2 regions of the Streptacidiphilus sp. MAP12-16 genome follow, and region 2 is predicted to be linked to the other one. Evidence: riboswitches for the same ligand, from Rfam matches in the RefSeq annotation. Region 2 holds a riboswitch; the other holds the start of a gene.
What was found. A riboswitch is a leader RNA that binds a small molecule or an ion and turns the genes downstream of it on or off. The one in region 2 is predicted to bind glycine.
Positions count from the first base shown of each region.

Region 1: linked by a shared signal. The riboswitch ahead of gcvT (glycine cleavage system aminomethyltransferase GcvT) and the one ahead of gcvP (aminomethyl-transferring glycine dehydrogenase) in region 2 are both predicted to bind glycine.

Region 1 covers NZ_JBGCBY010000016.1:35,693-50,351, forward strand. The annotation lists gene ABIA33_RS21570 (hypothetical protein) at 254-817, shown strand; gene ABIA33_RS21575 (L-serine ammonia-lyase) at 887-2,254, opposite strand; gene glyA (serine hydroxymethyltransferase) at 2,425-3,693, opposite strand; gene gcvH (glycine cleavage system protein GcvH) at 3,866-4,243, opposite strand; gene gcvT (glycine cleavage system aminomethyltransferase GcvT) at 4,321-5,448, opposite strand; glycine riboswitch at 5,651-5,776, opposite strand; gene ABIA33_RS21595 (enhanced serine sensitivity protein SseB) at 5,937-6,749, shown strand; gene ABIA33_RS21600 (enhanced serine sensitivity protein SseB C-terminal domain-containing protein) at 6,841-7,605, shown strand; gene ABIA33_RS21605 (ABC transporter ATP-binding protein) at 7,756-8,823, opposite strand; gene ABIA33_RS21610 (ABC transporter ATP-binding protein) at 8,850-9,920, opposite strand; gene ABIA33_RS21615 (ABC transporter permease) at 9,988-10,980, opposite strand; gene ABIA33_RS21620 (ABC transporter substrate-binding protein) at 11,137-12,822, opposite strand; gene ABIA33_RS21625 (ABC transporter permease) at 12,897-13,937, opposite strand; gene ABIA33_RS21630 (trimeric intracellular cation channel family protein) at 14,359-14,659, shown strand, end outside.
Region 2 covers NZ_JBGCBY010000021.1:132,737-147,395, forward strand. The annotation lists gene ABIA33_RS26030 (universal stress protein) at 1-385, opposite strand, end outside; gene ABIA33_RS26035 (SLC13 family permease) at 388-1,623, opposite strand; gene ABIA33_RS26040 (hypothetical protein) at 1,849-2,346, opposite strand; gene ABIA33_RS26045 (CPBP family intramembrane glutamic endopeptidase) at 2,444-3,229, opposite strand; gene ABIA33_RS26050 (glutamate--cysteine ligase) at 3,351-4,877, opposite strand; gene ABIA33_RS26055 (hypothetical protein) at 5,345-5,926, shown strand; gene ABIA33_RS26060 (DUF5999 family protein) at 6,179-6,370, shown strand; gene gcvP (aminomethyl-transferring glycine dehydrogenase) at 6,464-9,358, opposite strand; glycine riboswitch at 9,554-9,645, opposite strand; gene ABIA33_RS26070 (DUF2382 domain-containing protein) at 9,802-11,076, shown strand; gene ABIA33_RS26075 (DNA polymerase IV) at 11,144-12,667, opposite strand; gene ABIA33_RS26080 (vancomycin high temperature exclusion protein) at 12,738-13,448, opposite strand; gene ABIA33_RS26085 (MerR family transcriptional regulator) at 13,515-14,186, opposite strand; gene ABIA33_RS26090 (bifunctional nuclease family protein) at 14,411-14,659, opposite strand, start outside.

The sequences.
Region 1 (14,659 bases), on a different contig from region 2:
AATGGTGCCTGGCGAGCGTGTCGGCCCCGTACGGGAGACCGGGTTCGGGCGCTTCGTGACGTTGCGGGAGAGGGGCCGCTCCGACGGGAGCCTAGTGCGCTGGGAGTCGCGCTGGCATCGCAAACACGCGCCTCGGCCGTCCGGCCGCAGTGTCTGGTGGGCTCCGCGCGAGCGCGGGTGGTGGATAGGGGTCCTGTTCGCGATCGGCTCCTTGCTCTTCGCTCTCGGCGTGGTACCGGTCTACGCCGCCGCCGTGGGTGTCCGGGCCGACGGGCTGACGTTCTTCATCGGTTCGATCTTCTTCACTGCGGCCGGTTTCCTGCAGTACCGGGAGGCGGTCGACGCCGCGCCCGCCGCCGCGCGGCCCCACGGGCGCCGCGTGCTGGTGTACCTGCCGCATCAGATCGACTGGTGGGCGACGGCGTGGCAGTTCGTCGGGACGCTGGCGTTCAACATCAGCACCGCGGTGGCGGTTGGGGCGGCGATCGGTTCCACGCAGTACCGCGGCCACGTCTGGCGGCCCGACATCGTCGGGTCCGTGTGCTTTCTGGTCGCGAGCGTGCTCGCCTGGTTCGAGGTCTGCCACGGCTGGGCGGCCTGGCGTATCCGGTCGGTCGCCTGGTGGATCACCGCCGTGAACCTGACTGGCTCGATCGCGTTCGGGGTGTCGGCCGTGGCCGCGTTCGTCGAGCCGGGAACGACCGATCTGCTGAGCGCGCCGGTGTCGAACCTGGGCACCCTGATCGGCGCTGTGCTGTTCTTCGCGGGCGCCGCGTTGCTCCTGGTCGAGCGTATGGAGCCAGAGCCCACAGGGTAGTGGGCCTATCAGGAAGGTGGTGGCAGGCCGACTCGAAGGAGACCAAGCCGCGGATCATCGTGCGTTCCGTCAGCACTCGATGACGTTGACCGCGAGGCCGCCGCGCGAGGTCTCCTTGTACTTGACCTTCATGTCGGCGCCGGTCTCCTTCATGGTCTTGATCGCCTTGTCGAGGGAGACGTGGTGGCGTCCGTCGCCGCGGAGGGACATGCGGGCGGCGGTGACCGCCTTCACCGCGGCCATGCCGTTGCGCTCGATGCAGGGGATCTGGACCAGGCCGCCGACCGGGTCGCAAGTGAGGCCGAGGTTGTGCTCGATGCCGATCTCGGCGGCGTTCTCGACTTGCTCGGGGGTGCCGCCCAGCACCTCCGCGAGGCCGCCCGCGGCCATCGAGCAGGCCGAGCCGACCTCGCCCTGGCAGCCGACCTCGGCGCCGGAGATGGAAGCGTTCTCCTTGAAGAGCATCCCGATGGCACCGGCGGTCAGCATGAAACGGACGATGCCGTCGTCGTCCGCGCCCGGGATGAAGTTCAGGTAGTAGTGCAGGACAGCGGGGATGATCCCCGCCGCGCCGTTGGTGGGCGCGGTGACGACCCGGCCGCCCGCGGCGTTCTCCTCGTTCACCGCCATCGCGTAGAGGGTCACCCACTCCATCGCGTTCGCCGGACTGATGCCCTCGACCCGCAGCGCGCGGGAGGCCGGGGCGGCGCGGCGGCGGACCTTGAGCCCGCCGGGCAGGATGCCCTCGTGGTTCATGCCGTTGCGCACGCACTCCTGCATGACGTGCCAGATGTCGAGCAGTCCGGAGCGGATCTCCGCCTCGCTGCGCCAGGCCTTCTCGTTCTCCAGCATCAGCGAGGACACGGAGAGCCCGGTCTCGGACGCGTGCCGCAGCAGTTCCGCGCCGCTGCGGAAGGGGAAGCGCAGGACGGTGTCGTCGGGCTTGACCCGGTCCGCGCCGATGGCGTCCTCGTCCACGACGAAGCCGCCGCCGACCGAGTAGTAGGTCTTCTCCAGGACCGGAACCCCGGCGGCGTCGTAGGCGCAGAGCGTCATGCCGTTCGCGTGGTACGGCAGTGACCTACGGCGGTGCAGGATCAGCTGGGTGTCGGGGTCGAAGTCGATCTCCTGCGCCCCGAGCAGCCGTAGCCGTCGGGTCGACTTGATCCGCTCCACGTCCACGTCCGCCTGGACGATGTCGACGGTCCGGGGCGAGTTGCCCTCCAGGCCGAGCAGGACCGCCTTGGGGGTGCCATGGCCGTGCCCGGTGGCGCCGAGCGAGCCGAAGAGCTCGGCCCGTATCGAGGCGGTCTGCGCCAGTGCGCCCTCGGATTTGAGCCGCCGCGCGAACATCCGGGCAGCGCGCATCGGTCCGACGGTGTGCGAGCTGGAGGGCCCGATGCCGATGGAGAAGAGGTCGAACACGCTGATGGCCACGGGAGACGCCCTTGTCTGCTGGTGGGACGGGTGGTGTTGGTGCACGTGCGGATGTGCGCAGGTGATGGTGCACGTGCGCCGGGGCACCGGCCCACTGACCAGTGTGCGCGGTGCCCCGGCGTAAGGAGCGGTGTCGGCGGGTGACGTCACTCACCGCGTCCTCGGGCTGGTTACAGGTCGGGGTAGAGGGGGTGTTTGTCGGCCAGGGCGGTGACGCGGGCCGCCAGTGCGGTGCGGGTGGTGTCGTCGAAGGTGGGTTTGAGGGTTTCGGCGATGATGTCGGCGACTTCGGTGAAGTCGGTGGGGCCGAAGCCGCGGGTGGCCAGGGCGGGGGCGCCGATGCGTAGGCCGGAGGTGACCATGGGGGGTCGGGGGTCGAAGGGGACGGCGTTGCGGTTGACGGTGATGCCGACCGAGTGGAGGCGGTCTTCGGCCTGTTGGCCGTCGAGTTCGGAGTGGCGCAGGTCGACCAGGACCAGGTGGACGTCGGTGCCGCCGGTCAGGACGGAGATGCCGGCGGCGGTGGCGTCGGGTTGGGTGAGGCGGTCGGCCAGGATGCGGGCGCCGTGAAGGGTGCGCTGCTGGCGGTCCTTGAACTCGTCGGTGGCGGCGACCTTGAAGGCGACGGCCTTGGCGGCGATGACGTGTTCGAGGGGGCCGCCCTGTTGGCCGGGGAAGACCGCGGAGTTGATCTTCTTGGCCCATTCCTGGGTGGACAGGATGACGCCGCCGCGTGGTCCGCCGAGGGTTTTGTGGGTGGTGGTGGTGACTACGTCGGCGTAGGGGACGGGGTTGGGGTGCAGGCCGGCGGCGACCAGGCCGGCGAAGTGGGCCATGTCGACCATGAGCAGGGCGCCGACGCTGTCGGCGATGCGGCGGAAGGCGGGGAAGTCGAGTTGGCGGGGGTAGGCGGACCAGCCGGCGATGATGAGTTGGGGTTGGTGTTCCTTGGCGAGGCGTTCGACCTCGTCCATGTCGACCAGGTTGGTCTGGGGGTCGACGTGGTAGGCGGCGACGTTGTAGAGCTTGCCGGAGAAGTTGATGCGCATGCCGTGGGTCAGGTGGCCGCCGTGGGCCAGGTCCAGTCCCAGGATGGTGTCGCCGGGTTTGATCATGGCGAACATGGCGGCGGCGTTGGCGGAGGCGCCGGAGTGGGGTTGGACGTTGGCGGCCTCGGCGCCGAACAGTGCCTTGACCCGGTCGATGGCGAGTTGTTCGACGACGTCGACGTGCTCGCAGCCGCCGTAGTAGCGCCGGCCGGGGTAGCCCTCGGCGTACTTGTTGGTCAGTACCGAGCCCTGTGCTTCCAGGACCGCCACCGGGGCGAAGTTCTCGGAGGCGATCATCTCCAGGGTGGACTGCTGGCGGTGCAGCTCGGCGTCCACAGCCGCCGCGACCTCCGGGTCGAGCGAATGCAGGGACTGGTTCAGAACCGTCATGGTGTGTGTTCCCTCACAAGGCCGGGCGCGAAGCGCCACGGAAGGGGGTGGTGGTCGGGCGACAGAAAGGGGAGGGCGCGAAGCGCCACGGAAGGGGGTGGTGGTCGGGCGACAGAAAGGGGAGGGCGCGAAGCGCCACGGAAGGGGGTGGTGGTCGGGCGACGGGAGGGGGCTAGGCGCCGGTGTGGGCGGAGTACTCGTCGGCGGACAGTAGGCCCTCGGGAGTGCCGTCGAGGCGGATCTTGAACAGCCAGCCCTCGGTGAAGGGGGCGGAGTTCACCAGCGCGGGGTCGTCCACCACGGCCTGGTTGGCCTCGACGATCTCGCCGCTCGCGGGGGAGTAGAGGTCGCTGACCGACTTGGTCGACTCCAGTTCGCCGCAGGTCTCGCCCGCGGTCACGGTCTGGCCGACCTCGGGGAGCTGCACATAGACGACGTCGCCGAGCGCGTCGGCGGCGAAGGCGGTGATGCCCACGGTCGCCACGCCGTCCTCGACGGCCGTCAGCCACTCGTGTTCCTTGCTGTACGTGAGGTGCTGGGGGTTGCTCATGACGGTGATTCTCCAGGATGAGATGGGGGTACGGCGAAACCACCCCGTGGCGGGGCGGGGCGATCGACGGAGCAGGTTCAGCGGGCGCGCTTGTAGAACGGCAGGGCCACGACCTCGACCGGCTCGTGCGTGCCGCGCACGTCCACGGCGACGGTCGTGCCCGGCGCGGCGTGCGCGGCGTCGACGTAGGCCATCGCGATCGGCTTGCCCAGGGTGGGGGAGGGTGCGCCGGAGGTGATCGAGCCGATGATGGTGCCGGCACCGTCCGCGGTGACCACGTTCATCTCGGCCCGGGGCACCCGGCGCCCGGGGGAGACCAGGCCGACCAAAACCCGCGGGGGAGTGGCGGCGGCCTGCTCGGCGGCCTTCTCCAGCGCGGCGCGGCCGACGAAGTCACCGTCGTTGGTCGTCTTGTCGAAGCGGACGACCCGGCCCAGGCCGGCGTCGAAGGGGGTGAGCGCGGTGGTGAGCTCGTGGCCGTACAGCGGCATGCCGGCTTCCAGCCGCAGTGTGTCGCGGCAGGACAGGCCGCAGGGAACCAGGCCGCGATCGGCCCCGGCAGCGGTCAGCTCGGCCCAGAGGTGCTCCGCGTCGGCCGGGGCGACGAAGAGCTCGAAGCCGTCCTCGCCGGTGTAGCCGGTACGGGCCAGCAGTGCCGGCCGGCCGGCCACCGTGGCCGGCAGCGAGGTGTAGTACTTCAGGGCGGGCAGGTCGGAGTCCGTGAGCGGGCTCAGGATCGCGGTGGCCTCGGGGCCCTGGATCGCGATCAGCGCGTAGGCGTCGCGGTCGTCGCGGACGGCGGCGTCGAAGGAGCCGGCCCGGGCGGTGATCTCGTCCAGGACCAGTTGGGCGTTGGACGCGTTCGCGACGACCAGGAACTCGGTCTCGCCGGTGCGGTAGACGATCAGGTCGTCGAGGATGCCGCCGTCAGCCGCGCAGATCATGGTGTAGCGGGCGCGGTTCAGGCCCAGCGCCGAGACGAAGCCGACCAGCGCGTGGTCCAGCAGTTCCCCGGCCTGCGGGCCGGTCACGGTGATCTCGCCCATGTGGGAGAGGTCGAACAGGCCGGCCCGGGTGCGCACGGCGTTGTGCTCCTCGCGCTCGCTGCCGTACCGCAGCGGCATGTCCCAGCCCGCGAAGTCGGTCATGGTCGCGCCGAGGGAGCGATGGACGGAGTCCAGCGCGGTGAGTCGGAGATCGGACATAGGGGGCTCCTAGAGCTCTCAGGACGTGCTCACGACCTGCGGGGGAACGCAGGGCATGCTGCGGCAGGGCCTCCCCCTCTGTCGTCGCAACCTGAGAGCTTCACCGCGTCCTCCACCCGAAGCAGGGGGCATGAACGCGGCTTGCACCGTGGGTGGGGCATGGCTGCGGACTAACCGCGGCCTGACCGCTTTCCAGATGTGCCTCGCCCGTGCGGTAGCTGTGCCTGAGAGATTCCGGGGAGGGCTTGCTCCTTCGGCGCCGACTGCGACCTCTGTCCGCTGGAACTCCTGGGAACAGGGGTCGGCCTGGCTCTCCCGCGCGGGTTTGAACGGCCGGTGTGGAGTTGTTGGTCGCGCTCATCATGGCATGGAGTACTGGCGGCGCGCAGCACGCCCTTGCCCGGGCGCGCCCCTCGACTCACCCGGGCTCGATATCCTGCGGCGAACCAGTCTGCGGCGGACCAGTGCGGAGAACGGCGGTAGCAGCGATGCAGCACCCGGTGGACAGCGTGGGCATCCCGGCCCAGCCCGGTACGGACAGCGGGGTCGGCGAAGGCCTCGGCGGCTGGCCGGCGAACGAGCTGGAGCGCGTGCTCGTCGCCGCCATCGGCGACCCGGGCGCGACTCCCCGCGTGGTGGAGGTGCTGCGACGCAGCCAGGTCTGGGTCCCGCTGCCCGGCGGCGGGGGCTACGACGGGACAACCCTGGAACTGCCCACGACCGAGCTCGCCGGGCAGCCCTTCGTGCCGGTATTCAGCTCCGAGGACCAGTTCCGCCGGATTGCCGGGAACATGCCGTTCACGGTCGCTCCGGTGCGGGAACTCGCGCAGGGGATGCCGCTGGGCGTGGGCATCGTGGTGAATCCCGAAGGCGCGGTGGGGGTGCCGATCCCGGCGGCGGGAGTCGCCGAGCTGTGCGGGGGCGGCGGCGAGGCGCGCGCGCACCAAGGGGCGACGGGCGCGCGGGTGGGTCTGCGCCTGCCGGAACCGCACGAGGACCCGCTGGACTTCCTGACCGTGGCCGTGGGTGAACTCGCCTACACGCCCGTCGTGCTGACGGCGCGTCGAGCCCTGGTGCAGGTCGAGGGCGAGCGCGAGAAGCTCTTCGTCGGCGTCGAACTGGACCGCTGGCAGCCCGCCGACCAGGAGGCCGTGACGCAGGCCCTGGGACGGGCCCTGGGCGCCGTGCCGCTGCCCTGGGAGCTGGGGATCGTCCTGCTGGACATCGCCCAGGACCCGGTCGGGGACTGGATGCTCACCGCCGCCGCACCGTTCTTCGAACGGAACCCCGCAGGGCACTAGGCTGGCCGCTCGGGCACGCAGGGGGCGTCCGGCAGAGCAGGGCAAGGCAGGGCAGGGCACGGCAGAGTCGGGGTCGGCAGGCAGGGAGAGGGTGGCAGTGGTCCAGTCAGGCGGCGGGGGCGCCATCGAGCAGGCGCTGCGGGAGGTGGCTCCGGGGCGCTACGACGCCTACGAGCGGCTGCTGCGCGCCGTCGGCGAGGGCCAGGTGGTGATGCTGCTCTGGCACGGCGAGCCCGGACGCCCCGACGCGCAGTACGGGAACATGGAGGTCGGCGGGTTCGGCTACGCGCCCTGCGTGACCTCCGCCGAGCAGATCTCCGCCAGCGGCTGGTCCCGGGCGTACCAGGTGATGAGCGGTCGCGAGATCGCGGCCTCGCTCTACCGCGAGCGCTGGGGACTGTGGCTGAACCCCCATCAGCCGGGTGGCGGGGTCGGCCTGCCCTGGGCCGACCTGCGCCGTATCGCCGGCGGCCTGGACCGGCTGCCGGCCGGGCCGCTCCGGATCAGCGAGCCCCAGGTCGCGGCCGACCAGTTCTATGCCCTGCTCACCCAGGCCGCCTCGGGGACGCCGGCGGTCCGCTCGCTGCGCCGGGCGTGGGTCCAACCCGCCTGGGGGGACCCGTATCTGGTGATCGGTCTGGATCTGTACGACTCCAGCCCGCCCGCGGTCGAGTCGGTGCGGCTGATGATGCAGCACGCCCTCCCCGGGGTTCCGCAGGGAGTCGCGGTATCGACCGTCGCGATGTCCGATCCGTACGACCCGGTGGCGCAGTGGCTCCAGGTGCGCATGGCGCCGTTCTTCCAGCGCACCCTCGCCGCCCCGGGCGGGTACGGCTATCCCTACACCGGCCGGTAACGCCCCGGCCCGGACCGAGTCGAACCGAGTCGGACCGGGCGGGACCAAGTCGGACCGAGTCGGACCGGGTGACGCCGGGCATGACGAAGGGGGCGCACCGTCTGAGGGATGCGCCCCCTTCGTCTCACCGGCAGGCCGGTCGCACCGGGGTCACTCCGGCGCGACCACCTGCTTGACCTCGGGGAAGTGGCAGGCGGCCTGGTGGCCCTCGGCCGAGCCCAGCAGCTGCACCAGCGGCGGCTCCTGGGCGGCGCAGATCTCCTGCGCCTTCCAGCAGCGGGTGCGGAAGCGGCATCCGGACGGCGGGTTGATCGGGCTGGGCACGTCGCCGGTGAGGCGGATGCGCTCACGCCGCTGGACGCTGTCCGGGTCGGCCTCGGGGACGGCCGACAGCAGCGCGTGGGTGTACGGGTGCTGCGGGCGCAGGTAGAGCGTCTCGCGGTCGGCGATCTCGACGATCTTGCCCAGGTACATCACCGCGACCCGCTCGGAGAAGTGGCGGACCACCGCGAGGTCGTGGGCGATGAAGACGAACGCGAGGTTGAACTCCCGCTGGAGGTCTTGGAGCAGGTTGACGACCTGCGCCTGGATGGAGACGTCCAGGGCGGAGACCGGCTCGTCGGCGACGATGAGCTTCGGCTTCAGGGCCAGGGCCCGGGCGATGCCGATGCGCTGGCGCTGCCCGCCGGAGAACTCGTTCGGATACCGGTTGTAGTGCTCCGGGCTGAGGCCGACGATCTCCAGCAGCTCCTGGGCGCGCTTCTTGTGCCCCTGCTCCGGGTTGATGCCGTTGAGCTTCATCGGGGTCTCGATGATCGTCCCGATGGTGTGCCTCGGGTTGAGCGAGGAGTACGGGTCCTGGAAGATCATCTGGAGGTTCTGCCGGGCCTCGCGCATGGTCGACACACGCTTGTGGGTGATGTCCTCACCGTCGAAGCGAATGGTGCCGGCCGTGGGCTCGAGCAGCCTGGTGACCAGGCGTCCGGTGGTGGACTTGCCGCAACCGGACTCGCCGACCAGACCCAGGGACTCGCCCGAGCGGACCGAGAAGTCGATGCCGTCGACCGCGCGGACCGCGCCGACCTGCCGCTGCCAGACGATGCCCTGACGGATCGGGAAGTGCATCTGCAGGCCCTTGACCTGCAGCAGCTCGTCGCCGCCGGTAGCGGGGACGGTGGCCTCCTCGCGGGGCCCCGGCACGGTGTCGGTGGTGCTCACGCCATACTCCTGTTCGTCCGCCGCGGTCACTTGGCGAGCCGCTCGGCTGCGCTGCGGATCTCGATCTTGTTGTCCCCGGTGAGGTGGCAGGCCGCGATGTGCTTGTCGGTGCCGGGAACCGGCAGCAGTTCGGGCCGTTCGGTGACGCAGCGGTCGTCGGCGACGCGGTCCTTGTAGTCGCACCGGGGGTGGAAGGCACAGCCGGTCGGCAGGTTGATCAGGCTCGGCGGAGCGCCCTGGATCGGGTTGAGCCTGGTGTTGACGTCACCGCCGAGGTGCGGCATGGACTGCAGCAGGCCCCATGCGTACGGGTGCTCGGGGGCCTTCAGCACATCCCTGACGCTGCCGTACTCGATCCGGCGCCCGCCGTACATCACCAGGATGTCGTCGGCGATCTCGGCGACCACGCCGAGGTCGTGGGTGATGATGATGACGGCGGAGCCGAACTCCTCCTGCAGGTCCCGGATCAGGTCGAGAATCTGCGCCTGGACGGTCACGTCCAGGGCTGTGGTCGGCTCGTCCGCGATGAGCAGCTCGGGGTCGCAGACCAGCGACATGGCGATCATGGCGCGCTGGCGCATACCGCCGGAGAACTCGTGCGGGTAGCTCTTCGCCCTGCGCTCCGGCTGCGGGATGCCGACACGCTTGAGCATGTCCACGGCCCGGACGAGGGCCTCCTTCTTGGACACCTTGTGGTGCACCTGGTACGCCTCGGCGATCTGCGAACCCACCGTGAAGAAGGGGTGCAGCGCCGACAGCGGGTCCTGGAAGATCATGGAGACCTTGTTGCCGCGCAGCGAGCGCATCTCGGCCTCGGGCAGCGCGACGAGTTCGTCCCCGTCCACCCAGATCTCTCCGGAGACCTGGGCCCGCGAGCCCTTGTGCAGGCCGAGTAGGGCCAGGCTGGTGACGGACTTCCCGGAGCCGGACTCGCCGACGATGCCGAGCGTCTTGCCCTTCTCCAGGGAGAAGGACACCCCGTCCACCGACTTGACGAGGCCGTCCTCGGTGGGGAAGTGCACGCGCAGGTCCCGGACCTCCAGGAAGGAGGACGGCGGATTGACGGGCACGGTCTGCGTCGAGAGTTCGAAGGCCACTGGTACTTCCTAAGTCGACGGGGGGTCGGGATCGCCGACCCGCGCCGGTTGGTTCAGGCTCGGCTGGTCAGGCGAGGCGGACGCGAGGGTCGATGATGCCGTAGACGACGTCCACGACGACGTTGGCGAGCACGACGGCGGTGGCGGCGAAGAGCGTGGTGGCCATGATCACCGGCAGGTCGGAGTCCTGGACCGACTGTACGGCGAGCAGGCCGAGGCCGGGGATGCCGAAGGCGGACTCGGTGATGATCGCCGCGCCGCCGATCAGGTATCCGAAGTCCATGCCGAAGATGGTGACCACCGGGGTGATCGCAGCGCGCAGGGCGTGCTTGAAGATCACCTTGCGCTGGGACAGACCCTTCGCCCGGGCGGTGCGCACGAAGTCCTCACCCATGGTCTCCAGCATCGTGGAGCGGGTCAGCCGGGTGTAGAAGGCCAGGAAGCCGATCACCAGCGAGGCCCAGGGGAGGATCAGTCCGGTGAACCACTGCACCGGGTCCTGGGTGATGGGGGTGTAGTTCGGCGCAGGCAGCAGCTGCCACTTGTCGACGAAGAAGAACTGCAGCACCAGGGCGGTGAAGTAGATCGGCAGCGAGATGCCGAAGAGGGCGAATCCGACCGCCGCCTTGTCGGCCAGCCCGCCCTTGCGGACCGCCGCCACGATGCCCAGGCCGACGCCGGTGACCAGGAAGACCAGGGCCGCGCCGGTGGCCAGCGAGATGTCCGCGGGGACGCGACCCATCAAGGTGGACCACACGTTGGAGTCGTCGTGGAAGGAGATGCCCATGCAGGGGGCCGGGCACTTGACCGCGAGCGGGCCGTCCCCGAACGTCCGCCCGGCGAAGAAGCCCTTCACGTACTCGCCGTACTGGATCAGGATGCTCTTGTCCAGGCCCAGCGAGTGCCTGATCTGCAGGATGCGGTCGGGCGTGCAGGTCTTGCCGCACGCCAGCACGGCAGGGTCGGAAGGCACGGCGAAGAAGATGAGGAAGGTAATGAAGCTGATCACCACGATGATGGTGAATGCGCTCAGCAAGCGTCGAATCAGATAACGAGTCATGTGGTGCTGGGACCTGGCGGGGAGCCTGGTCCGCCTCCCTCTCGCTGTGGGCCGGCGGGGTGTGACCTGCGCGCGGGGTGACGATACGGACGGGGTGCCGGTGTGGCGACCCCGGTCGGCGGCGAGGTTGCCGCCGCCGACCGGGGGAACTGCTGGTTACTTCTTGACGTAGACGTGGGCCAGGTTCATCTCGGCCAGCACGGTGTCGTCGGTGAGCCCGCCGACCTTCGAGCCCTGGAGCTCGTTGAAGGTCATGTAGACGAGCGGCACGACGGCGGCGTCGTTCTGCAGCATCTGGACGTCCAGCGCGCCCCAGGCGGCGTTGGCCTGGGCCGGGTCGGCCATGGCCGAGATCTTGTCCATCTGCGCCTCAGCGGCCGGGTCCTTCAGCTGCGAGAAGACCTGGTTGCCGGTGGGGATGATCTGACGGCCGTCGAACAGCGGCGGCAGGATGGTGCTGGCGTTGGGCCAGTCAGCGATCCAGTCGCCCCAGATCAGGTCGTAGTTGTTGGCGATCTTGCCGACGGTGTTGAAGTAGCTGCCGCGGTCGATCGGCTTGATGTTGACGGTGATGCCGACGTTGGCCAGCGCGTCCTTGATCGCCGTGGCGACCTTGCCCTGGGTCGGGGTGGCCTCGACAGCCAGCGACAGGGTCAGGTTGCTGACGCCCGCAGCCTGGAGCAGCGCCTTCGCCTTGGCCGGGTCACCGGCGGGGTCGGTGCCGTACGGGGCGGTGTCGACGCGGCCGTCGGTGCCCTTGGGCAGGAAGGTGGTGGCGTAGTCGCCGTACGCCGAACCACCGAACGCGCCACGGACGGTCTGCTTGTTGATCGCCCACTCGATCGCCTGGCGGACCTTGAGGTCCTTGATCGTGGTGACGTTCATCGCCAGGTAGTTGGTACCGGGGGCGGCGATGGAGTGCCAGCGCGACTTGAGGGTCGGGTCGCTGGAGAAGGAGCTGAGGTCGGTGCCGGCGACCGGGTCCTCGATGATGGCGTGCTGGGCGTCGGGGCCGTCCGCCTTCATCAGCTGGTCGGTGGCGGCCTGGTCCTGGCCCATCTTGACGTCGATGGAGTCGACGTTCTGGTCGCGCAGCGGGTCGACTGCCTTGGTCCACTGCTTGTTGCGAGTGAGGACCAGTTCCTTGTTCTTGGTGTAGCTCTGGATCTGGTACGGACCGTCCGACCACACCGTGGTGTCGTAGGTGGCGCCGGTGTCGTGGGCCTTCGGCACGGCGGAGAAGGTCTCCATCGCCGTCGCCTCGTTGAAGTCCGAGACCGGGGTGCTCAGCTCGAAGACGATGGTGCTGGCGTCAGGGGTCTCGATGGAGGCAAGGTCGCCGCTCTTGGTCGGGCCCTTGTAGTTCTTGTCGTTGGCCAGCCACTGCGAGGCGTACTGCGGGCCACCGGAGAGGTCCGGGTCGAAGGAGCGCTCGACGCCGTACTTGACGTCCTGCGCCGTGACGACGGTGCCGTCCTGCCACTTCACGTTCGGGCGGATGTGGAAGGTCCAGGTCTTCGCGCCATTGCTCGAGGTGCCGGTGTCCGTCGCAAGGTCGCCGACGAGCTTCGGGGCGGCGCTGGGCGCGGAGGCGTCCTGCGTCCAGCCGGTCAGCGAGCGGTATATCTCACGCCCGATGTTCTGGCCCTGCGTGGTGTACGTACGCTGCGGGTCGATGTGGTCGAAGTCGCTCGGCGTGTAGTAGAGCAGGGTTCCACCCTGGGTCACCCCGCCCGTGGTCCCGCCGGCACTGCTGCCCTTGGAACCGCCACAGGCAGTGGCTCCCAAGGCGACGGTAATCGCGATCGCGGTCATGGTGACCGTGCGCTTGTTGCGCATCATGATGATGGGTCTCCTTGTAGTCTTCTTGGTTACCCCGCCCGGAGCCGACCGGACCGGCCGACTGGTGCGGAAGATCAGTTGCGGTTCGCCCTGGGGTCCAGAGCGTCGCGCACACCGTCGCCGAAGAGGTTCAGCGACAGAATGACGAGCAACAGCGTCATACCTGGAAGGACCATGTAGGTCGGGTCATACAGGTAGTACTGGGTTGCAGATTCGAGCATCGAACCCAGGTCCGGGTTCGGAGGGACAACCCCGACGCCCAGGAAGGACAGGGCCGCCTCGGTGGCGATGTTGGTGGGGACCGCCAGCGCGAAGGAGATCAGGATGGGCGCCCACAGGTTCGGCAGCAGCTGCTTGAACAGGATGTGACCCGGGCCACCACCCATGATTCGCGCGGCGTCCACGAACTCCCGCTCGCGGAGCGAGAGCACCTGCCCACGAACAAGTCGGGCGGTGTAGGCCCAGGCGAAGGCGGAGATGATCACGACGATCGAGCCCAGCTGGAGCGTCTCGCTGGTCCCGCCGTGGGCGTCCGTCTGGAAGGCGTTGGTGATCACAGGGGTCAACGCGATGATGAACAGCAGCTGCGGGAAGGCCAGCACCACGTTCATGATCCAGTTGAGGAATGAGTCGACCTTGCCGCCGAAGTAGCCCGCAGCGAGGCCCATCACTACGCCGAGTGCCGTGGAGATGGTGGCCGCGAGCAGCGAGACGATCAGAGACGTCCGCAGGCCGTAGACCAGGCGCGAGAACACGTCGTAGCCGGTTCCCGGCTCGACGCCGAGCCAGTGCTTGCCGCTGACGCCGCCGAGTGCGCCCAGCGGGAAATTCCCCTTGTCCGGGTTGATTCCCTTCAGGTCAGGGGAAACCGGTCCCCATCCCTCCAAAGCGGACAGCAGCGGAGAGGCTACGGCGGCCAGGATGAATATGAGGGCCACGACGAAGGCGATCATCGAAGCACGGTCGCGCTTCAGACGCGTCCAGGCCATTCGGGCTGGCGAGCGGCCGGCGATGACAGGCGTGGCGGGGGGCTTGGGGCCCTGCGATGAATCCGACTCGGCCACCAGGACAGTTGCATCCCCGGTGGGCTCGGTCGGCTCGGTTGGAATGGTCATCGTTCGGACATCCCCGGATCTCAGTTCAGATGTTCGTGGCGCGGCGCGGTGAGGGGACTCTACGCAAGTAGTTTTTCGCGACTCAAGGCCTCAAGCAGTGCTGAGACCAGAATGAGATCATGCGAGATCGTGGCGTTATGATCCAATGTCCGAAATATCCGGTAATGGGGGGTCGTGACGGGAAGCGTCAAGACGCTGGAACCCCGCTTTATGTCCCTTTTGAACCTATTTGTGTGGGCACCCCGAGAAGTGGTGTATTTTGCTCGCTCTTTGCCTACTCGTCTGGGATGTGAGACTGCCAGTGTTTCTGGCGTGTGAACCGGTGACGTCTGAGGCGTCCTGAATTGATCCATTCAGCCCCAGGGGCGGCGCCCCCCGGCCGCCCGGTCCGCCGCCCCGCCGACCCGGTAGAACTGGTGTCGTGACCTCGCATCTCTTCTCGCCCGACGTCCAGCAGGCGCTCGACCTCGTCGGGATCTTCGTCTTCGCGCTCTCCGGCGGCCTGCTCGCCGTCCGCAAGAACCTGGACATCTTCGGCATCGCCGTCCTCGCCGAGGTCACCGCTCTGGGCGGCGGGGTGTTCCGCGACCTGATCATCGGGGCGGTGCCGCCCGCGGCGTTCCAGAACATGGGGTACTTCCTCACCCCGCTGCTGGCCTCACTGGTCGTGATCTTCCTGCACCCCGAGGTGCAGCGGATCAACGGCACGATCCAGGTCCTGG
Region 2 (14,659 bases):
CGGGGCCAAGGCTGCGGGGTCCCAGGTGCTGAGGGTCGCCGTCGCGCGCGCAGATGAGCAGGTCGGCTCCTGCGGCCGCGTGGACGACTTCGCGTTCGGTGCGTCCGTGGGCCTGGAGCCGGGTCGCGGGTCGGCCGAGCCGGTCGGCGGCCGCGTCCAGGAGGGCGGCGGCGGCGCGCTCTGACCGGTCCGCGACCTGGTCACGGGGGTCGCGCCCGGGACGACCTCGACCGAGCAGGCCGACGAAGGCGCCGTGGGCGGCTTCGGCGATGTCGTCGCCGATGACGTGCAGCAGGGTGATATCGGTCCCGGTCGGAATGTGGGTGCGGGCAGCGTCCACTGCGGCTTGCCAGGTGCCCTCGGTGATCCACACGAGCACGGTCACGGTCAACCTCCGATCACCTGCAGCATCGCCCACAGTGCCACAGTGGCCGCCACCAGCGTGGCGGGCACGGTCAACAGGCCGAGGCGGGTGAAGTCGCCCAGGTCCACCTCGGTGTCGTGCGCATGCAGGACGCGCCGCCACAGCAGCGTGGCCAGGGAGCCGACGTAGGTGAGGTTGGGGCCCAGGTTCACCCCGATCAGCGCGGCCAGCACGGGGCCGGGACCGCCGGTGGCCAGGATCGGCAGCAGGGCCAGGATCGCGGGCAAGTTGTTGATCACATTGGCCAGGACGGCGGCCAGGCCAGCAACGGCAAGCAGCGCGGGCAGGCCTACCCCGTGGGGCAGCAGGTGTCCGGCGGCGCTGTTCAGGCCGTTGTCGACCACCGCCTTGACCACGATGCCCAGGGCGAGGACGAACAGGCAGAACAACGGACTGGTCGCGCCCAGTAGGCCAGGCACGGTGGTGCGCTTCTGACCAAGCGCCCGAGCGCCGAGCACGAGCGCGCCGGCCAGCGCGGCCCAGGCCGGGTTGATCCCGGCGAAGGAGGTCACGGCGAACCCGGCCAGGGTCAGCGCGAGGACCACCAGCGTGAACACCGGCACCTCGGGCCGAGCAGCCTGCTGCGGCGGCCGGGCCGGCGTGGTCAGGTCCGCGCGGAAGAAGCGGCGGAACACCACGTACTCGATGCCGATGACCAGCAGCCAGGCCGGGGCCATGAGCGCTGCGAAGCGGGTGAAGGACAGGCCGCTGGCGGTGAACGCGAGCAGGTTGGTCAGGTTGGAGACCGGCAGCAGCAGCGAGGCGGAGTTCGCCAGATGCGCGGTGGCATACACGTGGGGACGCGGACGGGCCCCCACCCGGGCGGCAGTCGCGAAGACCACCGGGGTCAGCAGCACCACGGTCGCGTCCAGGCTGAGGACCGCGGTGATCAGGGAGGCCACCGCGAACATCCCGGCCAGCAGCCGCACCGCGCTGCCCCGGCACGCCCGGGCCACCAGGTCCCCGGCAGTGGTGAACAGGCCTTCGTCCGCACACAACTGTGAAAGGACGAGAACGGCGGCCAGGAAGCCGACCACCGGCAGCAGGGTGCGGGTCTGGGTCCACGCCTGCGAGGGTGAGACCGCGCCGAGTGCGACCACTAGCGCAGCCGCGGGGACCGCCGCAGCCGCCTCGGGCCACCCCTTGGGCCGGGCCACGGCGAACGCCAGCACCCCCAGCAGCACCAGGACGGACACGATCTCGGCGACAGCCGTACTCAGCAGGCACCTCCAGGCTCGCAGCAGCCGCGGCACAACCCCGCGGCCAGCGCATTCGCCCAGGATCGCACCCCCTCCGCGGGTCCACGGCAAAAAGGGTGACGGCGCGACCGGTCTCCCCACCGGTCGCGCCGTCACCCTCCTGGACGGCGACTCGTCTCCGCCGTCGCCCCAACCCCGACTCAGAGGCCGGGGCTCGGCGCCGCGCTACGCGTCAGCAGCGTCGGGTCCCTGCCGGCGCACCTCCTGCACGTGGCTCAGCGCCTCGCGCAGGTCCCCCAGCCAGGCGTCGGCGTTGGCGCCGACCTGCCGTACGCACCAGGCCAGCGCCTCGCTGCGGCTGCGGGCGACACCGCCCGCGACCAGGGTGTCCAGCACCTTCCGCTCGGGCTGCCGCAGCCTGGTCATGGCCGGGACGCCGAGGGTCGTGAACATCACCCGCTTCCCCTCGTACTCCACGCCCCAGGAGACCTTGCGCCCGTAGCGCTGCTCCGCCTCCCTGGCGACCGCGATCCGATCCCGGCGCGTGCGCTCCCTGAACTCGTCGACCGCTTGCTCGGCCGACTCACCTGCCGCGATCCGGCCGACCACCGTGATCTCCTCACGGTCGACCTCGATCTCCGGCGCTTCCTCGAACAGCCCCTCGGGGAGCCGCTCGGCGAACCATGCCGCCAGCTTCTCCCCGGTCTTCCCGCTACCACTCATGCAATCATGATTACACCATTACAGAGCTATGGGCATGGCTGATCCCGCGCCGACTGCTGAGCCGTCAGCGAACAGAGACCATGCTTACGGCCTGCCGTTAGGTCGGCAGCCAGCTGACGTGCCCGGCCAGCAGGACGTAGCCCACAAAAGCGACCGTGTCGATCAGGGTGTGGGCGATGGCCAGCGGGGCCACCCGGCGCCAGCGCCGGTACAGCAGGCAGAAGATCACGCCCATCACCACGTTGCCGACGAAGCCGCCCACCCCCTGGTAGAGGTGGTACGAGCCGCGCAGCAGCGAGCTCGCCGCCACGGCGGCGGGCCAGGACCAGCCGAGCTGGTTCAACCTGCGCAGCAGGTAGCCGACCACGATGACCTCCTCCACCACCGCGTTCTGCGCGGCCGAGAGGATCAGCACCGGAATGCGCCACCACACGTCGGGCAGTCCGCTGGGCACCACGGTGAGGTTGGCGCCGGACGCCCGCGCCGCCAGGTAGAGCATCAGCCCGGAGCCCCCGATCCCGGCGGCGACCACGAACCCGCGCCCCAGATCGGACCAGCGATGGGTCAGGTCGAATCCCAGGGCCCGCAGCGACGAGCCCTCGCGCAGCAGCAGGTGCGCCACCAGCGCCACCGGAACCAGCGCCGTGGCGATGTCGAACAGGTGCCAGGTCAGATCGAGCCATGGGCGTCCTGGCGCCAGCGAGCCGTTGAGGGTGGCGGTCTGCGCCTTGAGCGTGGCGGGCGCGGTGAGCGAGCCGGCGAAGCTGATCAGCGCGCTCACCCCGCTGGCTCCCAGGGACAGCGCGAGGACGATCACCGTCTCCTGCCCCAGCAGTCGGCGGGATTGGCCGGCCGGAGCCGGCAGGGTTTCGGTGGTGGTCACGGCGGTGTCTCCGACACGGGCGGGGCGGGGCGATGCGAAACGATCGATTCGGACGATCATCCCACAGGCCCCATCCGCTGCGGGGCTCCGCACAGCGGCCGGACCCGGCCCACGCCCGCGCTCAGCGCACCGGCCAGGTGTGCACCGGGTCCCCTGTCCGCATCAGCTCCATGTAACGCCCGGTCATGGCCACCAGCGCTGACCTACGGTCCAGCCCCGTACGCTCGCGCAGGTCGTGGAACACGGCGCTCTGCCAGGACGCCCCGTTGGCGTTGCGGACGCACCGCTGCTCCACGATGCCCAGGTAGCGGTCCCGGTCCAGCGGCTCCACCCCCCAGGCGTCCAGTCCCTGGTAGGCCAGCGGGAGCAGTTCCTCCAGCACCAGCTCCCGCACGGGAACCCGGGAGACCCCGCCGCCGGCCCGCACGCCGGGCCCGCGCGACCCGAAACGCCCGGCGCGCGGCCACCACAGTTCCGCCTCCAGGCCCCAGCGGGCGGCCACATGGAAGTTCTCGGCGGCGAGTTCGAACGGAAGCCGGTTCCACACCGGCCGCGGCTGGTCGGCGAGCGAGCGCACCAGACCGTAGTAGAAGGCCGCATTCGCAAGGGTGTCGACCACGGTCGGCCCGGCCGGCAGCGCCCGGTTCTCCACCCGCAGGTGCGGGACGCCGTCGGTGACGTCGTACACCGGGCGGTTCCAGCGGTAGATCGTCCCGTTGTGCAGCCGCATCTCGCGCAGCGCAGGGATGCCGCCCGCCGCCAGCACCTTGAGCGGGTCCTCGTCGTCGCAGATGGTGAGGAGTCCGGGGAAGTAGCGGACGTTCTCCTCGAACAGGTCCATCACGGAGTCGATCCAGCGCTCGCCGAACCAGGTGATCGGCCGCACCCCCTGGACCTTGAGTTCGTCAGGCCGCGTGTCGCACGCCTGCTCGAAGAGAATCGGCCGGGTCTCCCGCCAGAGCTCCCGTTCGAACAGGAACGGCGAGTTGGCCCCGAGCGCGAGCTGCGGGCCCACCAGCGCCTGAGCCGCGTTCCAGACGCTGGCGAAGCGGCTCGGCGTCACCTGCAGGTGCAGCTGCATCGAGGTGCAGGCAGCCTCCGCGACGATGGACACGTTCGACACCCGCAGCCGTTCCACGCCCTCGATGTCCAGGGCGATGTCCTCGCCCCGCGCCGCCAGGATGCGGTCGTTGAGCAGGTGGTACCGGTCGCCGTGCGACATATTGTCCAGCACCGCGTCGTCGCTGGTCAGGGTGGGCAGGATGCCGACGGTGACGATCCGCGCCCCGACCTCGGCGGCCTTGCGGTCCGCGTAGCGCAGCCCGATGTCGATCTCCTCGCGCAGCTCCTCGAAGACCCGGCCGCCGAGGCGGTGCGGGGCGATGTTGACCTCGATGTTGAACTGACCCAGCTCGGTCTGGAAGTCACCGCTGGCGATGGCCGCGAGCACCTGCTCGTTGAGCATGGCCGGGCGCCCCGCCTCGTCTGCGAGATTGAGTTCGATCTCCAGGCCCATCACCGCCTGGGGACGGGCGAAGCGGCGCTCGCCGAGCATCAGCTCCAGGGCTTCGAGGCACTGCTTCAGCTTCCTGCGGTAGAGCTGGCGGTCAGCCAGGTCGGATACTCCGGCCGCGACCTTCTCCCCCATGAGCGACATCCTCCTCGGTCGACCGCACGCCGTGGGTCCCTCCCGGCTGAGGCATCATGCCCAGCCCGGGAGATCGATAGCCCGGCGCCCGGGCATGTGCCAACACCCTCTTGCGTACACGAACGTCCGAGAAGGTCCCTTGCGGCCGCACACGGTGCGTAGTAGAAGAGTCACGGCGCGCACCCGTTCGTATAGACTTGCCCCACAACCGGTACGAGTTGCACCGCCTCGGCGGCCACGCGCCGTACCGGGTGGTCGGGCCGTCCGCAACAGCCCCGAACCACGACCCCAGGCCCTGAAGCAGCAGTCAGAACCTGCCGGCCCAGCAACCCGGCTCAGCACCGTCCGGTACCAAGCGGCACCGCCTCATCGCACCTGAGCTCTCCGGACCCCCGGCCCTCGCCCCGCGTCGGTGGCCCCTCGGCACGTCCCCCGCACCGCCTGTCTCTGCCCCGAGAGGCGAATCCATGTCCTTGTCGATGCCCCAGCCCCCAGCCGCCGCCCTCCGCGCCGTCCTCGGCGCGCTGGACTCCCCGAACGCCGTTCGCGCCGTCCGCACCGCGGCCATGCGACGCCGGACCGGGGTGCTGGCCCCGGCGAACCCGCTTCCGGTCCACCTGCTCGACCCCATGGCGGCGCTTCCCGGCCCCGCGCTGGCCGGGGCCCGGCGCACCGGCTGGCGCTTCCTGATCCAGGACGGCGACGAGGTCGTCGCCGCGGCGGACACCCGCGAGTGCACCGAGGGTCAGGTGTTCTCCCACTTCGCTGAGGGGCCCTACCCGCTGTCCACCCTGCGCGCCCTGCAGCAGGCCAAACAGCACACGGCGAGCTCACCCACCGTGTACCTGCCGCGCCTGCTCTCCGTACCCGGCCACTACATGGCCGCGCTCTGGTTGCACCCCGTGCTCGACCGGGCACAGAGCGCCGACCTGCTGATTCCGCTCGCCCCCGCGCCGCTCGGGGTCACCGCCCATCGGCCTCACGACGCCGACGAGCTGCTGTCCCTGCTCGCCCTCAGTAACGGACAGTTGCTCACGGCTACGCACTGACTCTGCGTATCACCCGAAGTGACCATGCCCGGCATGGTCACTTCGGTGCGTTCCGAGGCCGGTCGGGATCCAAACGGGTGGTCCGTGCCAGAGACCGGTGACGCATGTCACCAAATGGCTGCGGGAGCGTCCCTGTCCATCGACACTGGGAACCAGCGCGGGCGGCTTCAGCCTCTACCCGAGAAGCAGGCGGTTCACACCTCCGAAGCGGACCGCGCCGTGATCGGAAACTTCGAATCGAGGGTACGCGCTATGTGCCAGCACCATCCTGACTGCCCGTCGGCCGATTCCCCGGACCGTGAGGCCGCCGTCGTCGTGGCGAGTCACCCCGAACAGGGCTGGAGCCTGCTGTGCAACGGCGTCCTGCTCTTCGAGGACACCGGCGAGATTCTCCCCGACGGCCGGGTGATCGCCCCCCACCGTCCGCTGGCCAAGGTGGCCTGAAACAACGCGCGACGAGGGGCCGCCACCGAACAGTTCGGTGGCGGCCCCTCGTCGTGTGTCGACTCGTCGCGTGTCGATTCGTCGCGCGTCGACCTATGCCTCGTACTCGTCCATCGGCGGGCAGGAGCAGATCAGGTTGCGGTCGCCGAAGGCCCCGTCGATGCGGCGCACCGGCGGCCAGTACTTCTCCGCCGGGTTGACCCCGGCCGGGAAGACGGCCTCCTGACGGGTGTACGGGTGCTCCCAGTCGCCCGCCAGCAGTGCGGCCGTGTGCGGGGCGTTGGCCAGCGGGTTGTCCTCGGCCGGCCACTCGCCCGCGCCGACCCGGTCGATCTCGCCGCGGATGGCGATCATCGCCTCGCAGAAGCGGTCGATCTCGCCCAGGTCCTCGCTCTCGGTGGGCTCGATCATCAGCGTGCCGGCGACCGGGAACGACATCGTCGGTGCGTGGAAGCCGTAGTCGATCAGGCGCTTGGCGACGTCGTCGACGCTGACCCCGGCCGACTTGGCCAGCGGGCGCAGGTCGATGATGCACTCGTGCGCGACCAGCCCGGCCGGGCCGGTGTAGAGCACGGGGTAGTACGGCGCGAGGCGCTTGGCGATGTAGTTGGCGCTGAGCACCGCCACCTGGGTGGCGCGCTTCAGTCCCTCGCCGCCCATCAGCCGCACGTACGACCACGAGATCGGCAGGATCGCCGCCGAGCCCCAGGGCGCCGCCGAGATCGGGCCGACACCGGTCGCCGGGCCCGCCGAGGGCTGCAGCGGGTGGTTCGGCAGGTACGGCGCGAGGTGCTCGCGCACCGCGACCGGGCCGACGCCGGGGCCGCCGCCGCCGTGCGGGATGCAGAAGGTCTTGTGCAGGTTCAGGTGCGAGACGTCGCCGCCGAACTTGCCCGGCTTGGCCAGACCGACCATCGCGTTGAGGTTGGCGCCGTCGACGTAGACCTGGCCACCGGCCTCGTGCACGGTGGCGCAGATGTCGGCGATGTTCTCCTCGAACACGCCGTGCGTGGACGGGTAGGTGACCATCAGCACGGACAGCTGGTCGCGGTGCTGCTCGATCTTGGCGTGCAGGTCCTCGATGTCCACGTCGCCGTCGACGAGGGTCTTGACGACGACCACGCGCATTCCGGCCATCACGGCGCTGGCGGCGTTGGTGCCGTGCGCCGAGGAGGGGATCAGGCAGACGTCACGGCCGGTGTCGCCGTTGGCGTGGTGGTAGGCGCGGACCGCGAGCAGACCCGCGAGCTCGCCCTGGGACCCGGCGTTGGGCTGGATGCTGACCTTGTCGTAGCCGGTGAGCTCGGCCAGGCGGTCCTCCAGCTCGTGGATCAGCGTCAGGTAGCCCGCCGCCTGCTCCTCCGGTGCGAACGGGTGCACGTCGGCGAACTCCGGCCAGGTGACCGGCTCCATCTCGGTGGTCGCGTTGAGCTTCATGGTGCAGGAACCCAGCGGGATCATGCCCCGGTCCAGCGCGTAGTCCTTGTCGGCGAGCTTGCGCAGGTAGCGCAGCATCCCGGTCTCGGAGCGGTGCGCGTGGAACACCGGGTGGGTGAGGTAGTCCTCGCTGCGGCGCAGCGCCTCGGGCAGCTTCTCGCCCGCCGCGGCCTCCAGCGCGTCGACGTCGCCCGCCGGAACGCCGAAGGCGGTCCAGACGGCGGCCAGGTCGGCGCGGGTGGTGGTCTCGTCGCAGGCGATGCCGACCAGGTCGGCGTCCACCAGGCGCAGGTTCACGCCGACGGCGCGGGCGGCCTCGACGACCTCGGCGGCGCGGCCGGCGACCCGCGCGGTGACGGTGTCGAAGAAGGCGTCGTGGACGACCTCGACGCCGCCCGCGCGCAGGCCCTCGGCCAGCACGGAGGCGTAGCGGTGGGTGCGGGTGGCGATCGCCCGCAGCCCGTCCGGGCCGTGGTACACGGCGTACATGGAGGCCATGACCGCGAGCAGCACCTGCGCGGTGCAGATGTTGCTGGTGGCCTTCTCACGGCGGATGTGCTGCTCGCGGGTCTGCAGCGCGAGCCGGTAGGCGCGGTTGCCGTCGACGTCGACGGACACGCCGACCAGGCGGCCGGGCAGGCTGCGCGCGTACTCGGCTCGGACGGCCATGTAGCCGGCGTGCGGTCCGCCGAAGCCCATCGGGACGCCGAAGCGCTGGGTGGTGCCAATAGCGATGTCCGCGCCCAGCGCGCCGGGGGAGGTCAGCAGGGTCAGCGCGAGCAGGTCGGCGGAGACGGCGACGATCGCGCCCAGGCCGTGGGCCTGCTCGACGACCGGCGCGAGGTCGCGGACGGCGCCGGAAGCACCCGGGTACTGCAGCAGCACACCGAAGACGCCGCGCTCGACCAGCTCGGCGGGGATGCCCGCACTGAGGTCGGCGACGACGGTCTCAACACCCTGCGGCTCCGCGCGGGTCTGGATCACGGCGATGGTCTGCGGCAGCGCGTCGGCGTCGATGACGAAGACCCCGCCCTTTACCTTGCCGACGCGACGCGCGAGGGCGACAGCCTCGGCGGCGGCGGTGCCCTCGTCCAGCAGCGAGGCACCGGCGGTGGGGAGCCCGGTCAGGTCGGAGACCACGGTCTGGAAGTTGATCAGGGCTTCCAGGCGACCCTGGGAGATCTCCGGCTGGTACGGGGTGTAGGCGGTGTACCAGGAGGGGTTCTCCAGCACGTTGCGCAGGATCACCGGCGGGGTGAAGGTGCCGTGGTAGCCCAGGCCGATCATGGAACGCAGCACCTGGTTGCGGCCGGCCAGTGAGCGCAGCTCGGCCAGCACCTCGGCCTCGGAGCGGGCGGCGGGCAGGTCCAGCGCCTCGATGCTGCGGATCGCGCCGGGGACCGCGGCGGCCGTGAGCTCGTCCAGGCTGGCGTAGCCGACGTGGGCCAGCATCTTCGCCTGCGCCCCGGCGTCGGGGCCGATGTGGCGCCGTTCGAAGAGGTCCTGGTCGAAGGGGCTGGAATGCGCAAGCCCGGCGAGGGGGGATGTCATGGCTGGGGAGCCTCCTGGTCTGACCCGGTTGGCACCATGGGTGCCGGGACGACCTCCCCCTCTGTCATGGAACCTGAGAGCTTCACCGGCCGCCACCGTGCGTCATGCACGACAGCCGCCGGTTTTCACCGTCGGTGAGGGCTTGCCCGGTGTGCACTTGCGTACACCCGACCCTGCCCTGCTTTCCAGAGTGACCTCGCGCGCGCGGTACGGATGCCTGAGAGATTCCGGGGAGGAGTTGCTCCTTCGGCGCCACAGCGGTGTGCGGGCTCTCCCGCGCACGCTCGACCGGTCGACGCCAGGGTACCAGCGAGCGCATGCGCGACATCGAATGGACCAACGACACACCCGCATGGCTCCGGGCATTCGACAAATCGATCTTTGTGCCTTTTCGTATGAGTTGACCGTATTGCCCCGAGCCCGCCGTGAGGAGTGGACGAGCCGTGCAGACCGAGATCGACCCCAGGGACCTGATCGGCCACAAGGCTGTGGACCGCCACGGCGACAAGATCGGCACCGTGGACGAGGTGTACCTCGACGACGCCACCGGCCAGCCCGAGTGGGCAGCCGTCCGGACCGGGCTCTTCGGTCGTGATGCCTTCGTGCCGCTGACCAGCAGCGAGTTCGTCAGCGACGAGTTGCGCGTGCCCTACGACAAGTCCAAGGTCAAAGACTCCCCCGATTTCGGCGTGGGCCAGCACCTGTCACCGGCACAGGAGTTGCAGCTCTACCGCTACTACGGCCTGGACGTCCCGGCGGGCGAGGGCGCGAACAGCGGTTCCGGACTGCACAACCGCAACGGCAGCGGGGTCGCCGCCCCTGCGGCCACGGCGGCCACGGCGGTCACCGCGGCCACGACCGCCACGACCATGCCTTCGGCGGCCCACACCGAGGCGCCGCCGCGGGCTGCCGCGGACACCAGCCGTACCGCGGCGTTCATGGCTGCTCCGGCTCCTGCACCGGCTGCGGCTCCTGCTCCGGCTCCGGCTCCTGCACCGGCTACGGCACCGGCTCCGACGGCCGCGCACGCGCACGTACCGCATCCGGACCTCTACGCCAACCCGCTGACCGACCACCCCAGCGGTCCCAAGCCCGGTGCCATCGTGCCCGACCTGGCCAAGGCGGCGGCCCCCGCGGTCGACCCGGGACAGGTCGGCGTGCCCGAGCCGATTGAGTTCGTCTGCCGCGAGGAGCGGCTCGACATCGCCACCGAGTGGCATGTTCTCGGGCGGGCCCGGCTGCGCAAGTACGTGACCTCCGAGCAGGTGGAGCGCCGGGTACCGGTGATCCGGGAGCGGATCCGGGTGGAGCGGGTGCCGGTGACCGCGGAGGAGCGCGCACAGCTGTCGGACCAGGAGATCTCGGAGAGCACCGAGGAGGTCACCCTGCACGAGCAGCGGGTGATCGTCCGCAAGGCGGTCGTTCCGGTGGAGCGGATCCGGCTGGTGACGGAGCGGTTCACCGAGGAGGAGGTGGTCCGGGACGAGGTGCACCGCGAGCACATCCAGGTCCACGACAGCACCCGCCCCGACGAGCCGACCCCGGTCCAGGACAGTGCGATGTCCGCGCCGTCGGCGGGCTCCTCCGTACCCTCTGCCGCGTCCGCTCCGGCGCCGCACTCCGCCCCGCCCGCACCCTCAGCGTCCTCCGCGCCCTCCATGGCTCCGTCGGGGCCGCCCGCGCAGCCTGATCTCCCCGGCCACGCCCTACGTGCCTAGCGGTTGCCCAAGAGCCCCGACCGACCACACGGGGGTAAGGGCAGACGGGCGAACTGCCCGTCTCCCCTCACCCGTCTCCGCCCGCGCTCTCCTCCCGATCGGCGCGCGCGATCGACAGCGGTTCCGCCGGATCGAGCGCGGGATTGTCCACCGCGAAGGTGCGGACCCGGCCAGGTTTTGACCAGGGGATCTCAAAGCGCACCGTCACCCGGCCCACACCGCTGCCCTGCACCCAGCCGTGCCCGTACTCGACGTGGTGCGCGTCCTGTCCCGGCATCCACCGCCGTGCGCCGGTGTCCCCCGCGGCGCCGGGGAAGGCGCCCGGGTGGAACGCCCGGGGGCCGGCAGGCCCGCCGTAGGCCGCCGCAGCGCCACTGTCCGCCTCTTCGGCCCCTGCGGTGCCGGCCGCCGTGCCGCGCGCTGCTTCTGTGTCTCCCTCAGCCTCCGCCGCTTCCGCTTCCGCCGACGCCTCCGCCGCTTCCTCTGCCTCGCGTTGGGCCTGGGCGAACAGGTCCTCCTGGGTGAAGTCCGCGAGTCCGGAGACGCCGACGCCCAGCAGTCGCACTCCCCCGGTGAGCTCGACCTGCTCCAGCAGCCGCCGGGCCACCCCCGCGATCACCAGCGGATCGTCCGTGGGCGCGGGCAGCGTCTCCGATCGGGTCAGCGTGGAGAAGTCGAAGCGCCGTACCTTGATCACCACGGTCCGCCCCGACTTCGCCGCACTACGCAGCCGCCGCACGCAGCGGTCGGCGAGCCGGTCGAGCTCGAACCTGATCCGCTCCCGGTCTGCCAGGTCCACCTCGAAGGTGTCCTCCACCGACACCGACTTGGCGTCCCGCTCCGCCACGACCGCGCGCTCGTCAAGGCCGAGCGCCAGCGCGTGGACGCTCGCGCCGTGCGCACGACCGAGCAGCCGCACCAATTCGTCCTCGGGGGTCGCCGCCACCTGGGAGACCCGGGTCAGCCCGAGGCGGCGCAGGGTCTCGGCGGTCGCCGGGCCGACGCCGGGCAGCGCGCGCACCGGCAGCGGGTCCAGTACCTCCCGCTCCCGGCCCGGCTCGATCAGCACCAGGCCGTCGGGCTTGGCCTGCTCGGAGGCGATCTTGGCGAGGAACTTGGTTCCGGAGAGTCCGACCGAGGCGGTCAGCCCGACCTCGGCCAGGATGTCCGCCCGCAGGTCCTCGCCCAGGGCCCGAACCAGTGCCGCACCCTCGTCCGAACTGCTCTCGCGCAGCAGCTCCCCGTACGGACCGGCTTCCAGGTCGACGAACGCCTCGTCCAGGCTGAGCGGCTCGACCAGCGGTGACAGTTCCCGGAGCAGTCCCATCACGAAGTCGCTGACCTGCCGGTAGAGCTCGAACCGGGGGATCAGGAATGCCGCGTTGGGGCACAGCCGCCGAGCCTGCGCCATCGGCATGGCCGAGTGCACCCCGAAGCGCCGGGCCTCGTAGGAGGCGGTGGCGACCACGCCCCGACCGCCGAGACCGCCCACGACCACGGGTTTTCCGCGCAGGCTCGGCTTGGACGCCTGCTCCACCGCTGCGAAGAAGGCGTCCATGTCGAGGTGGAGGATCGACGGCACGGACCGCATGCGTCGATCATCGCCCACAGCACTGACAGTGCGACCTGACCGCCTGGGGACGACGCGCCGACTGCGGCTGTCAGCGCCACTGCTCCAGCGTGGTGACTTGCGGTCCGAGCAGGTGCGGGTCGGGCGTGAACAGCACGTCGATCAGGGCTTTCCCGGCAGCGGGCAGTTCCCGGACTCCGCCGTAGTACCAGGTCGTGTCGTGCGGCTCGGCGACCCCGACTCCGTAGGCGTCCACGCCCGCCGCCCGGCACAGCGCGATCGCCCGCCGGATGTGAAAGTCCTGGCTGACCAGGATCGCCCGGTTCACGCCGAAGATCCGCCGCGCCCGGCTGCACGAGTCCCAGGTGTCGAATCCCGCGTAGTCGCGCACCACCCGCTCCTGCGGGACGCTATGACCGACCAGGTACGTGCGCATCGCGTCGGGCTCGTCGTAGCCGATGTGCCCGTTGTCCCCGGTCACCAGGAATGCACGCACCTTGCCCTCGCGGTAGAGCTGCAGCGCGGCGTCCAGCCGGTGCGCCAGATACGGCGTGGGCCTGCCCTGGTCGAGTCCCGCGCCGAAGACCACGGCGACGGGCGCGGAGGGCGCGTCGGCGACCGTGCGCAGGCGCTGTGCCGCGTCCAGGTACAGCCAGGTCGAAGGCAGCAGTGCGACCACCGCCAGCGCGCCGGCGAGCTGGACGGCCCGCCGCTGCCCCTGCCGGGTCCGCAGCACCCGACCGAGCCACGCTCCGAACCCTTCCCGGAACCTTCGGAGCACCCGCCGCAGACCCGCCGACATTCAAGTCCTCCCGCACGTCGTCCCCGCCCCGGCGTCCTCAGGGCTCTGACGACTGCGGACGCAGGCCTAGCCCGCGCGGTTGCGGCGACGTGCGAGTTCGTCGGCGGGGTCGAAGCCGACCAGGGTCTCGCCGGTGTCGGCGCGTTCGCCGTGCAGCCGCCGCAGCGAGCTCTCCAGCTCTCGCCACACGGCCCCGAGGGCGATGCCGAACACGCCCTGCCCGCCCTGGAACAGTTCCACGACCTGGTTCGGGGAGGTGCACTGATACACCGTCGCACCGTCGCTCATCAGCGTGATCCCGGACAGGTCCGCCACACCGCAGGAACGCAGATGGACGACCGCAGCCCGGATGCTCTGCAGCGACACGCCGACGTCGAGGAGCCGCTTCACGACCTTGAGCAGCAGGACGTCCATGAAGCCGTAGAGCCGCTGCGTACCGGACCCACCGGCCGCGCGGACGGTCGGCTCCACCAGGCCCGTGCGCGCCCAGTAGTCCAGCTGGCGGTAGGTGATCCCGGCAGCGGCGCACGCGGTGGGCCCCCGGTAGCCGATCAGACCCGAGGTCGGGCCGGGCGGGACGGAGTCCCGTTCCGCGCCGGAGCTGTCCTGCTCCGGCACCATGGCCGTGACGGCCTCCCAACCGACCCGCGCGGTCCGCGCCGACCGGCCGGGGCTGCGGAACCCGGGATGGATGGGGCAGGAGCCACCTGCGGCCGTGCTGTCGCCGGTGCTGCTCACGCGGCCCTCCGTCCAGTCGTCTCGCGGAACCGTCGCCGAGGGTGCGGGTGGCATACCCCAGGACGTCCACACCCGACGGTAGGCAGTTGCCAGACGTGCGTCAACGATCGCCACGCTCGGCATGCCGGGTGATGTCGCCCTGACGAGTGGTTTAGCGTGCCCTTGTCGGGGGTACGGGGCCCTGAATGGCCACTGGGCCCGCAGTGGGGACCACTCGTTCGGGACTACTGGCTGCTGCTGCCGAAGTCCTCGGGCGAGATCTGGTCCAGGAACTCGCGGAACCGCTCGACCTCGTCCTCCTGCTCGTCCGGGATCGCGATCCCGGCCTCGTCCAGCACCCCGTCGCTCCCGTAGATCGGTGCCCCGGTGCGCAGCGCGAGCGCTATGGCGTCGGACGGCCTGGCGCTCACCTCCACGCCGCTCGCGAAGACCAGTTCGGCGTAGAACACGCCTTCGCGCAGGTCGGTGATACG